DNA from 2 places in the Bradyrhizobium sp. F1.13.3 genome. Region 2 is predicted to be linked to the other one. Evidence: predicted binding sites of a transcription regulator. Region 2 holds the regulator's gene; the other holds the start of a gene.
The links. The regulator LexA, encoded in region 2, represses DNA repair genes until DNA is damaged. The targets are predictions, from matches to a motif close to TGTTCNNNNTGTGTTCNG.
Positions count from the first base shown of each region.

Region 1: the regulator LexA is predicted to act here: its motif matches at 2,936-2,953, upstream of ABIB66_RS08390 (YifB family Mg chelatase-like AAA ATPase).

Region 1 covers NZ_JBEPRI010000002.1:764,277-769,269, forward strand. The annotation lists gene ABIB66_RS08370 (CpaD family pilus assembly protein) at 1-328, shown strand, start outside; gene ABIB66_RS08375 (CpaE/TadZ family protein) at 325-1,614, shown strand; gene ABIB66_RS08380 (tetratricopeptide repeat protein) at 1,672-2,457, opposite strand; gene ABIB66_RS08385 (PilZ domain-containing protein) at 2,538-2,783, opposite strand; gene ABIB66_RS08390 (YifB family Mg chelatase-like AAA ATPase) at 3,012-4,550, shown strand; gene ABIB66_RS08395 (hypothetical protein) at 4,660-4,993, shown strand, end outside.
Region 2 covers NZ_JBEPRI010000007.1:156,813-161,805, reverse strand. The annotation lists partial or broken gene ABIB66_RS20445 (ComEC/Rec2 family competence protein) at 1-1,131, shown strand, start outside; gene ABIB66_RS20440 (GAF domain-containing protein) at 1,141-2,082, opposite strand; gene ABIB66_RS20435 (hypothetical protein) at 2,306-2,740, opposite strand; gene lexA (transcriptional repressor LexA) at 3,202-3,903, opposite strand; gene ABIB66_RS20425 (molybdopterin molybdotransferase MoeA) at 4,080-4,993, opposite strand, start outside.

The DNA of each region.
Region 1 (4,993 bases), on a different contig from region 2:
TCCCGGACTGCTGCCCACCATCCGCCTGAGCTATTCCCGGATCGCCGCGGTCGCCGGCCCCTGCGGGCTGTGGCCGGAAGATATCGGCCCCTCCATCCTCGACCCCGGCTACAACGAGAACCGGCCCTATTTCAATCTGGGCTGCGCCAACCAGCGCAACCTCGCGGCAATGATCGACAATCCGGCCGACCTCGAGCAGCCGCGGTCCGAGACGCCCGCCTATAACGCACGGCGTGACATGGCCTTCGAGCGCTATCGCAAGGGGACGCCGATCGCGACCATGAATCCAGACGCCGACAAGGCCAAACTCAGCGACACAGGCAGATGACACGCGTCCACGACGAAGAAGCGGACGATCCGCAGCACCCCGAGGAACACATTGCGCCGGTTCCTCGCATCTCCGTGCAGGCCTTTTGCGAGACCGAGCAGACGCTCGCCGCGGTGACCGCGGCCGGGCAGGATCGCCGTCTCGCCAAGGCGCATCTCACCGCCAAGGACGGTGGCCTCGCTGCGGCCATCGAAGTCTATGAAACGATGCCGACGCCGAACGTCATCGTGATCGAATCCGACGGCACGCGCGACATCCTCGAGGGCCTCGACGATCTCGCCGGCGTCTGCGATCCCGGCACCCGTGTGGTCGTGATCGGCAATCCCAGCGACACCGCGCCCTATCGCGAGCTGGTCCGCCGCGGCGTCAACGACTATGTGGTGGGACCGGTCGAAACGCTCGACGTCGTCCGCTCGATCTGCAGCCTGTTCTCGGCATCCGAAACCATCATCACTGGCCGCGTCATCGCCGTGGTCGGCGCCAAGGGCGGTGTCGGCGCCTCCACTGTCGCGCACAATGTGGCATGGACCATCGCCCGCGACCTCGCGCTCGATTCCGTCGTGATCGATCTCGACCTCGCCTTCGGCACCGCGGGTCTCGACTACAACCAGGACCCGGCGCAGGGCATCGCCAATGCGGTGCTGTCGCAGGATCGGCCGGACACGGCCCTGATGGAGCGCCTGCTCTCCAAATGCACCGAGCGTCTCAGCCTCCTTGCTGCGCCCGCCACCCTTGACCGCGTCTACGATTTCGGCGCGGAGGCCTTCGACGCGGTGTTCGACACGCTGCGCATGACCACGCCCTGCATCGTGCTCGACGTTCCCCACCAATGGTCGGGCTGGACGCGGCGTGCGCTGGTCAACGCGGACGACATCGTGATCGTGGCCGAGCCCGATCTTGCGAACCTGCGCAACACCAAGAACATGCTGAACGTGTTGAAGGCGGCGCGGCCGAACGACCGGCCACCGCTCTACTGCATTAACCAGGTCGGCATGCCCAAGCGGGCGGAGATCGAGGTCAAGGCATTCGCCAAGACCATGGAGAGCCAGCCGATCGCGGTGATCCCGTTCGATTCGAAGCTGTTCTCGACCGCGGCCAACAACGGCCAGATGATCGCGGAGGTCTCCAAGAGCCACCGCACCACCGAGCTGTTCCAGAACATGGCGAACCGCCTCGCCGGGCGCGGCGAGGTGAAGAAGCCGAAGCGTTCGCTGCTCGGGCCGCTGCTGAAGAGGCTGAAGGGCAGGTCGGGGCGCGGGTCAGCCCCGCATCGCAAGGCGTCCTGACCAAGGATCCTGATCGAGGCGTTCTGACCAAGACATCCTGACACGCGCGCGGGCGGGTTACTTCTCGGCCCGCTGCTGCTTCTTCACCAGCAACTGCCGCAGCGCCGTGACCTTTGCCGCCGCTTGATCCGGCGGCAGGTCCGCCTTCACCATGGTTTCGGCCTCGGCCTGCTTTCCTTGCAGTCCCAGCACGAGCGCGAGATTGGCGCGCACGCGGGAATCGGTGGGATTGCGCTCGTGCGCCCGGCGCATCGTTTCCTCTGCCCGCGGCAGATTGTTCTGCAGCATGTACGACAGTCCGAGATTGGACAGCACCGACGGCTCGTCCGGCACGATCCTCAGCGCGGCGGCGTAGTATTGCTGCGCCTCCTCGTTGCGACCGAGCTGATCCAGCGCGGCGCCCTGCGCCGACAGGATATGCCAGTCGGGATCCTCGGGCGAATGCGCGCGGCCGAGGACGTCGAACGCCTGCTGGAAACTGCCGCTGTCGGCAAGCGCGCGGCCATAGCCGGCGAGCAGCGCCTTGTTGGTGGAATGGGCGAGCACGGCCTGCTCCAGCACCGCGAGCGCCTGCGCGCGCTGGCCGGTCTGGCGCAACGCCTTGCCGTATTCGAGTGCGACGTTGGGATCGCCAGGCTGGGCGCGATAGCGCTCGCGCAGCGCATCCATGTCCGGCCTTGCTTCCGGCTTGGCCTCGGCCCTGCCAGCCGTTTCCGACTTTCCGCCGAGCGCGCCGGTGACGTCCTCGATGCCGGTGGTCTGACAGCCGCCGAGGGCCAGGATCAGAAGCGCGGAAAACAGATATCTCGCCGGAGGAGAGGCGACGGACGAACGCTTGGACATACTCTGATCACTCGGCGACTGATCAGAGATGCTTACCGATTAACGCTAAAGTCCCGTTAAGGCGGGCCGCTTCCGATAGCTCAGTCGGTGAATTCAGCGCCGAACTCGCAGCCGATGCGCCAGCGCAGGCGGCACTGGCGGGAATAGTCGGGCGCGAAGATGATGGTGAATTGCGGCGGCACTTCCAGAAATTCCGCGACGACTTTCACGCCGCCATCCGAAATATCCGTGATCGTGCAGTCCCGCGGCAGCGAACCCGCGCCAAAATGAATCTTGGCGAGCCGCGTGCACATCCTTCGTTCGCTTCTCCGGCGATTTGCAAGCATTTGAATTGTTCACCCGTTAGACCACGGCCCATCCCGCAGCCCTAGGAGTAGCGGACATTCGTTGGAATGTGCTGAGCAGAGCAGTTTGCATTCGAGGCGTAGTGTCTTCGTCGTGTTTACGATGGGTTAGGGCCTTGCGGCCCCCCTCGGCACGTTCCCGTATTGTTCTTGCCATGAGGGGTGCGCTCTGCTACCCCGAATTGCGCAAAAGGGCAGGCTGGTTCGGGCATGGTTCAGCGGGTTTCTACCGTCGCCTTTGAGGGGATCGAGGCCCGCGCGGTCGACGTGCAGGTGCAGGTCGCGCCGGGTCTGCCGGCCTTCGCGATCGTCGGTCTCCCGGACAAGGCGGTGTCGGAAGCGCGCGAGCGGGTCCGCTCGGCGCTGATCGCCTCGGGGCTGGCGCTGCCGGCGCGGCGGATCACCGTCAATCTCGCGCCCGCCGATCTGCCCAAGGAGGGCAGCCATTATGACCTGCCGATCGCGCTCGGGCTGATGGGAGCGATCGGCGCGATCCCCCCGGATGCGCTGACCGGCTTCACCGTTCTGGGTGAGCTTGGCCTCGACGGATCGATTGCGCCGGTGGCCGGGGTCCTTCCCGCCGCGATCGGCGCCAATGTGCGCGAGGAGGGGCTGATCTGCCCGGCGGCTTGCGGCTCGGAAGCGGCGTGGGCGAGCCCGGACATCCAGATCATCGCCGCAAGTTCACTGATCCAGATCGCCAACCATTTCAAGGGAACGCAGGTGCTGTCGCGGCCGGTGCCGAAGGTGCATGAAGCAGCAAGCTCGCCGCTCGACCTGCGCGACATCAAGGGCCAGGAGAGCGCCAAGCGGGCGCTGGAGATCGCGGCCGCCGGCGGCCATCACCTGCTCATGATCGGCGCGCCGGGCGCCGGCAAATCGATGCTGGCGGCGCGCCTGCCCTCGATCCTGCCACCGCTGTCCCCGGGCGAGTTGCTCGAGGTCTCGATGATCGCCTCTGTTGCCGGCGAGATCGAGGGCGGCGCGCTGACGGCGCGGCGGCCGTTCCGATCGCCGCATCATTCCGCCAGCATGGCCGCGCTCACCGGCGGCGGCATGCGCGCACGGCCCGGCGAGATCTCGCTTGCGCATCAGGGCGTGCTGTTCCTCGACGAGCTCCCCGAATTCGATCCGCGCGTGCTGGATTCCTTGCGTCAGCCGCTGGAGAACGGCGAGGTCTCGGTGTCGCGCGCCAATCACCGCGTCACCTATCCGGCACGCTTCATGCTGGTCGCGGCGATGAATCCGTGCCGCTGCGGCAATGCGTTCGAGCCCGGCTATGCCTGCAAGCGCGGCCGCATCGACCGCTGCACCGGCGACTACCAGGCTCGCATCTCGGGGCCGCTGATGGACCGTATCGATTTGCGCATCGAGGTTCCCGCGGTGACCGCTGCCGATTTGATCCTGCCGCCGCCGGCAGAGGGCTCGGCCGAAGTCGCCGCGCGCGTGGCCGCCGCGCGCGACATCCAGCTCGCGCGCTACGCGGATGCCGGCCTGCCCAAGGTTCGCACCAATGCAGAAGCGCCGGCCTCGGTGCTGGAGGAGATCGCCAAGCCGGATGCGCAAGGCCAGAAGCTGCTGCGCGACGCCGCCGAGACCATGCGGCTGTCGGCGCGCGGCTATCACCGCGTGCTGCGGGTGGCGCGCACGCTCGCCGATCTCGACGGCGCCGACAAGATCGGTCGGCTGCATCTCGCCGAGGCGCTGTCCTACCGCGCACTCGCGGAGGATGTGCGCCAGCTGGCGTGATCATCCCGCGCATCAACCCGGCGGTAACGAGTTTCCTTTACGCTCTGCAAACCATAAGGCCCATCAGTTCCCGCCACGAGTTTCCCCAGGGCCCGGCGAGTAGCGTGTCATGTTGCGTTTCAAGATCCTGGCCTCGGTTGTTCCCCTTTTGGCGGCCGCGGTGTTCGCGCGCAGTGAGATCGGATCGGTCTCACATCCCTGCATCGCCCTCGGCGACACCTCGGTCGAGCTGACGTCGCTGTTCTGGACCGCCGGCATGCATGTCGCCTTCACCGATGATCCCGCGCGCGCCACGGTGCGGGTTCAGATCACGGAGGACGCGGACGCTGCCGACTTCGCCGTCGTTGACGACGGCCCCGGTTCGGAATCGGAATCCTGCCAGGCCAACCCCTCGACTCGCCTGATCTCGATTGCCGCGCAGCCGGTCGACGGCGGTCAGGTGG
Region 2 (4,993 bases):
ACGCTCGCGGTGGCTGCGCTGATCGTGCTGGCGGTCGCGCCGGAAGCGCTGGTGCATCCGAGCTTTCAGATGTCGTTTGCGGCAACGCTCGGGCTGGTGGCGCTGGTGCAGATCGGCATGCCGAATTTGTTTGCCTCGCCGGACCATTCGGCGACCGCGCGCATCGCGATGTGGGGTGGCCGCGAGATTGCGATGCTGTTCATGGCTTCGCTGATTGCGGGACTTGCGACCACACCCTACGCCGCTTTCCATTTCCACCGTGTCACGCCGTTCGGTGTGCTCGCCAATCTCGGCGCGATGCCGGTGGTCTCGGCGCTGGTGATGCCGGCGGGACTGTTGGGGCTGCTTGCGGCGCCGTTCGGGCTGGACAACGTGTTCTGGTGGCTGATGGGGATCGGCATCGAGTGGATGGTCGCGGTCTCGCGCTGGGTCGCGGCTTTGCCGGGCGCGGTCGGCCGCATCCCGGCGTTCGGGATCGCGCCGCTGATCGCGGCGAGCCTGGGAATCATCGCGCTGGGCTTGTTGCGCACGCCGCTACGCTGGTCCGGCGCCCTGGTGCTGCTGGCAGCGATCCTCTGGGGACTGTCGTCCCGGCAGCCCGACATCCTGATTGCCGGGGATGGCGCGAGCGTCGCCGTGCGGGGCAGGGACGGACATCTGCACCTGATCAGGACGAGCAAGGACAGCTTTCTGCTCAAGGAATGGCTCGCTGCCGACGCGGATCCGCGCGATGCCGGCCGAGCCTCGCTGGCCGATGGCGTGTCCTGTGACGAATCCGGCTGCGTGACGCCACTGGCCGACGGGAGGCTGGTCGCGCTGGCACTGCGCGTCGACGCTCTCGCGGACGATTGCAGTCGGGCCGCGCTGGTGGTGACGACACGTCCCGCGCCGCCCGATTGCGCGGCGATGGTGGTCGATCGGCAGCGGCTCGCCAGCCAGAGCGCGCTGGCGCTGACGCAGCGTGGTGAGGGTTTTGTGGTTCAGGCGGTGAGGGCGAGAGGCACGAGCCGCCCCTGGTTACCGACCGGCGCCGGCGAGGGTGATTTCGACGGCAGCCTTGCGCCTAAGACGACCGCGCCCCGCACCAAGGACGCAACGCCGGCGGAGACCGACTTGCAGGCCGACGATTGATCGGATCGGTTACAAGTACCAGGCCAGCACGGCGTCGAGCCTGGAATTGCCGATGACCGGCAGGGCCACCATCCGGCTCAGTCCGGCTGTGCAGGCTTCGAAACCGGCGACCGAGCCGTCATGCGCGAGCTCATTGTTGAGCGCGGGCATGCCGGTCGCCCAGGCCCCGCCGATGCTGCCTTCGCCTCTGGCAATGGATTTTTCCGCATAGAGCGCGGCAAGGTCGGTCTGCGCGCTGCAATCGCCGGCGCGGAACACCAGTGCCGAGTGGGTCTCGTTCGGGATCCAGATCTCGAAGCGTCGCGCAATCGGCGTGGCCTGCGCGGAGAGGAATGTCAGGACCCAGGTCTGGTCCGTGCCGGTCCGATAGGGCACGCCGACGCCGCAATTGATCCCGACCTTGGCTGCGTCCTCCCAGCGCAGAAAACTCCTGGCGTCGTGCAGGTCCTTGATGATCAGCGGCAGCCCCGCCTTCCAGGTGCGGCCAGGCAGGCCAAAGCCGCGAGGAAATTTAGTGTGGCGGGAGTTGAATTCGAACATGTCGGCGGTGCCATAATAGCCATCGACGAGCCCCATCTCGTGGGAGGCATCTGGGTCGTTGTGCCAAAGCTCGATCGCCCCGACATGCGCTTCGTCGTCGCCGCAGAATAGCACCATGACGGCTTGCAGGAATTCACCCGCAAACACCGGCACCGCGACGCCGCAGGTGAGGCCGGCCGCGAGCGCCTGATCGGTCCGTTTGAAATAGGAGTTGGCGAATTTGGTGAGGATCACGGGGTGGCCCGCGGCCCAAGCCTTGCCCGGAAGTCCCTCGTCATACCCGAAGTGCAGCTCTTCGCTGACGGCCTTGAACGCGGACAGCCCTTCGTCGTAGAGGCCGCCACCAAACTCCAGCCGCATGCGCGTCCGATCGGGCACCCAGAGTTCAACGACGCGAAGGAAGGTTTTCATCGAGCGTGTCCGCCGTCTCAAGCCCTGACAGCATCGGTCATTTGGCTGCGAAGCGGACGTTCAAACTTCAGGCAGGGCGGCTCAAACTTCGTGCGGCGGAGAGGTGCAACTGCTTGGTCCATCCGATTGGATTTCGCGGACGCAAGCCACACCATCTCGCCGGCCGCGGCCGGCGATGGCAATTCAATCCTGACCCCCGACCTCGTAGCCGGAGGCGGCTGTGTCAGCCGATCGGCAGGTGCGTGACGGTCGGCTGCCGGTCGGCGATAATCTGCACCTTGTGCTCGCGCTCGGCGACCGACTGAGTTACCGGCAGCTGCAGCACGGTCGCGCGCTGGCCTTCGACGAGCTGCGTCACCAGCACATATTTACCGTCGGGGAATTCGATCGCGTCATGATGGCGGTCGGGAATGTGCGGATCCATCTTGCCGAACTTACCCACGCGGGAATTGATCGTGCGTGTCCAGATCCAGCGATTGTCGTAGCGGACGTCGTCGGCGAAGGCGAGCTCCGTTCCTGGCAGCAGGCAGACGGCAACAGACGGATCGGCTGCGGAGGCGAAGCCGCGCGTCGAGGTGCCGCGGAAGCTTGTCGTGACGATCGTCTCGCCGACTTCGGCGGGGCGCGACGCGACGGCATGCAGGCTGTAGTCACACATCGGGTGCTCCTCATGCTGGGATAGCTACCCGCGTCTCTTATCGAGGCGCAGGCCTCTATCAGAGTGGAAGCACGAACGCTCTGCTTGGTTATGGGCAAATCTGCGGCTGGCTTCTGCAAGCCGCGATCACATTATCTTTCCCGAATTCAATAGGAACAAAGCCCGTTGCGATGCATTCGGGAGGCGCATGCGCGAATATTGCCGGCTTGGCTGCAGCGGTCGAACTTGATCGCTGGCCGGTGTTTCCTCGAACACTTGAGCCGCGAAGCGGTGCTGTTTGAAGCCGTGCTGTTTCGTTGGCGTCGTGAGGAGCCAGCCCCGGAGGAGGGGCCGGATAGTCTGTGCAGAACCAGAACGACTATCCAGCCGGAGCGGACGATGATCCGCTCCAATCTCTGACCGGCGATGCCGGTGGAAGCGCGCGAGGCGCCAAGCACTTCCGGTATGAAGCACTTCCGGTATCAGTACTTCCGGTAAAGCCCGATCAGCTTGCCCTGAATCTTCACCCGGTTGGGCGGCAGGATGCGGACCTCATAGGCCGCGTTGGCGGGCTCGAGCGCGATCGATGCACCGCGACGGCGGAAGCGCTTCAGCGTCGCTTCCTCGTCGTCGATCAGCGCCACCACGATGTCGCCGGTATCGGCGCTCTCGTTGCGCTGGATCAGTGCCATGTCGCCGTCAAGAATGCCGGCCTCGACCATGGAATCGCCGCGCACTTCGAGCGCGTAATGCTCGCCCGAGCCGAGCATGTCAGGCGGTACGCTGATGGTATGGCTGCGGGTCTGCAACGCCTCGATCGGCGTGCCGGCCGCGATGCGGCCCATCACCGGCACCGCAACGGGACGCTCGCCCTCGTCAGCCGGCAGGCTGGAGCTCGCACGCACCTTGCCGAGATTGCCCTCGATGACGCTCGGCGTGAAGCCGCGCCGGCTGCCTGCGGCTGCCTGGAGCTCCGGCAGCTTAATGACTTCAATCGCACGGGCGCGGTTGGGCAGGCGTCGGATGAAGCCACGCTCCTCGAGCGCCGTGATCAGGCGATGGATGCCCGACTTCGAGCGCAGGTCGAGCGCATCCTTCATCTCGTCGAAGGAAGGCGGCACGCCACTTTCCTTCAGACGTTCACTGATGAACCGCAGAAGCTCGTATTGTTTGCGCGTTAACATCTCGACCAAAGTCCCCCGGTTGATGTCGTCCGATTCCGAGACGCTGAATTCGGCTATATGCCGCTACATGCTCGAAACAAATCATGAACGGACACTATATGTTCGATACATGTTCCGCAACTGCTTAATTTACCGTGAACAGAGCAAAGTTCGCGGAACGCGCGTTGCCGAGGCGCTCAGACGGGGAGCCGCAATACTTCGCAAGCCGTGCCGGCTTCGGCCTTCGGCGCAAACGGAGCGCGCACGAGAAGTACCTGTGCTGCAGCGAGATTCGCAAGCAGCGAAGAATCCTGATGGTTGACGGGAAGAACGACGCGTGTGCCGTCGTCACGCTCCTCCAGATGCGCGCGCAGATAGTCCTCGCGCTGGTCGTTGGCGCCGACGTCGCGGCCGAGCACGGCGCTTTCACGGCGATGGTGAATCACAGAACGGCCAGACAGGGCGCGAATCAGAGGCACCAGGAACAGGAAAGCGCACACGTAGGACGACACGGGATTGCCCGGCAGGCCGATCACACCCATTGTGCCGAGCCGACCGTGCATCATCGGCTTGCCTGGCCGCATCGCGATTTTCCAGAACGCCATCGCGATGCCTTCGTCCCTCAGTGCCTGCTGGACCAGATCGTGGTCGCCGACCGATGCGCCGCCGGTCGTGATCAGGATGTCGGCGCCGCTCTCGCGGGCGCGGCGGATGCCGGCGGTGGTGGCCTCCAGCGTGTCGGCGGCAATACCGAGGTCGATGGTCTCGGCGCCCTCCCTGCGGGCGAGTGCGTGCAGGGCGTAGCCGTTGGAATAGACGATCTGGCCGTGACCGGGCGTGGTGCCCGGCATCACCAGCTCGTCGCCGGTGGCGAGAATCGCGACCTTCGGACGCCTGAAAACGGCAAGGTGCGGATGGTTCATCCCGGCGGCGAGCGCGAGGTCGCGCTCGGTGAGACGGCTTCCCTTGCGCAGGAGCACGTCGCCCTCGCGGAAATCGACGCCGGCGGGACGGATGTGCCGTCCGGCGATCGCGGCTTCCTTGATCGTGATACGCTTGCCGGCGGCGACCGTGTCCTCCTGGATCACGACGGCGTCCGCGCCACCGGGAA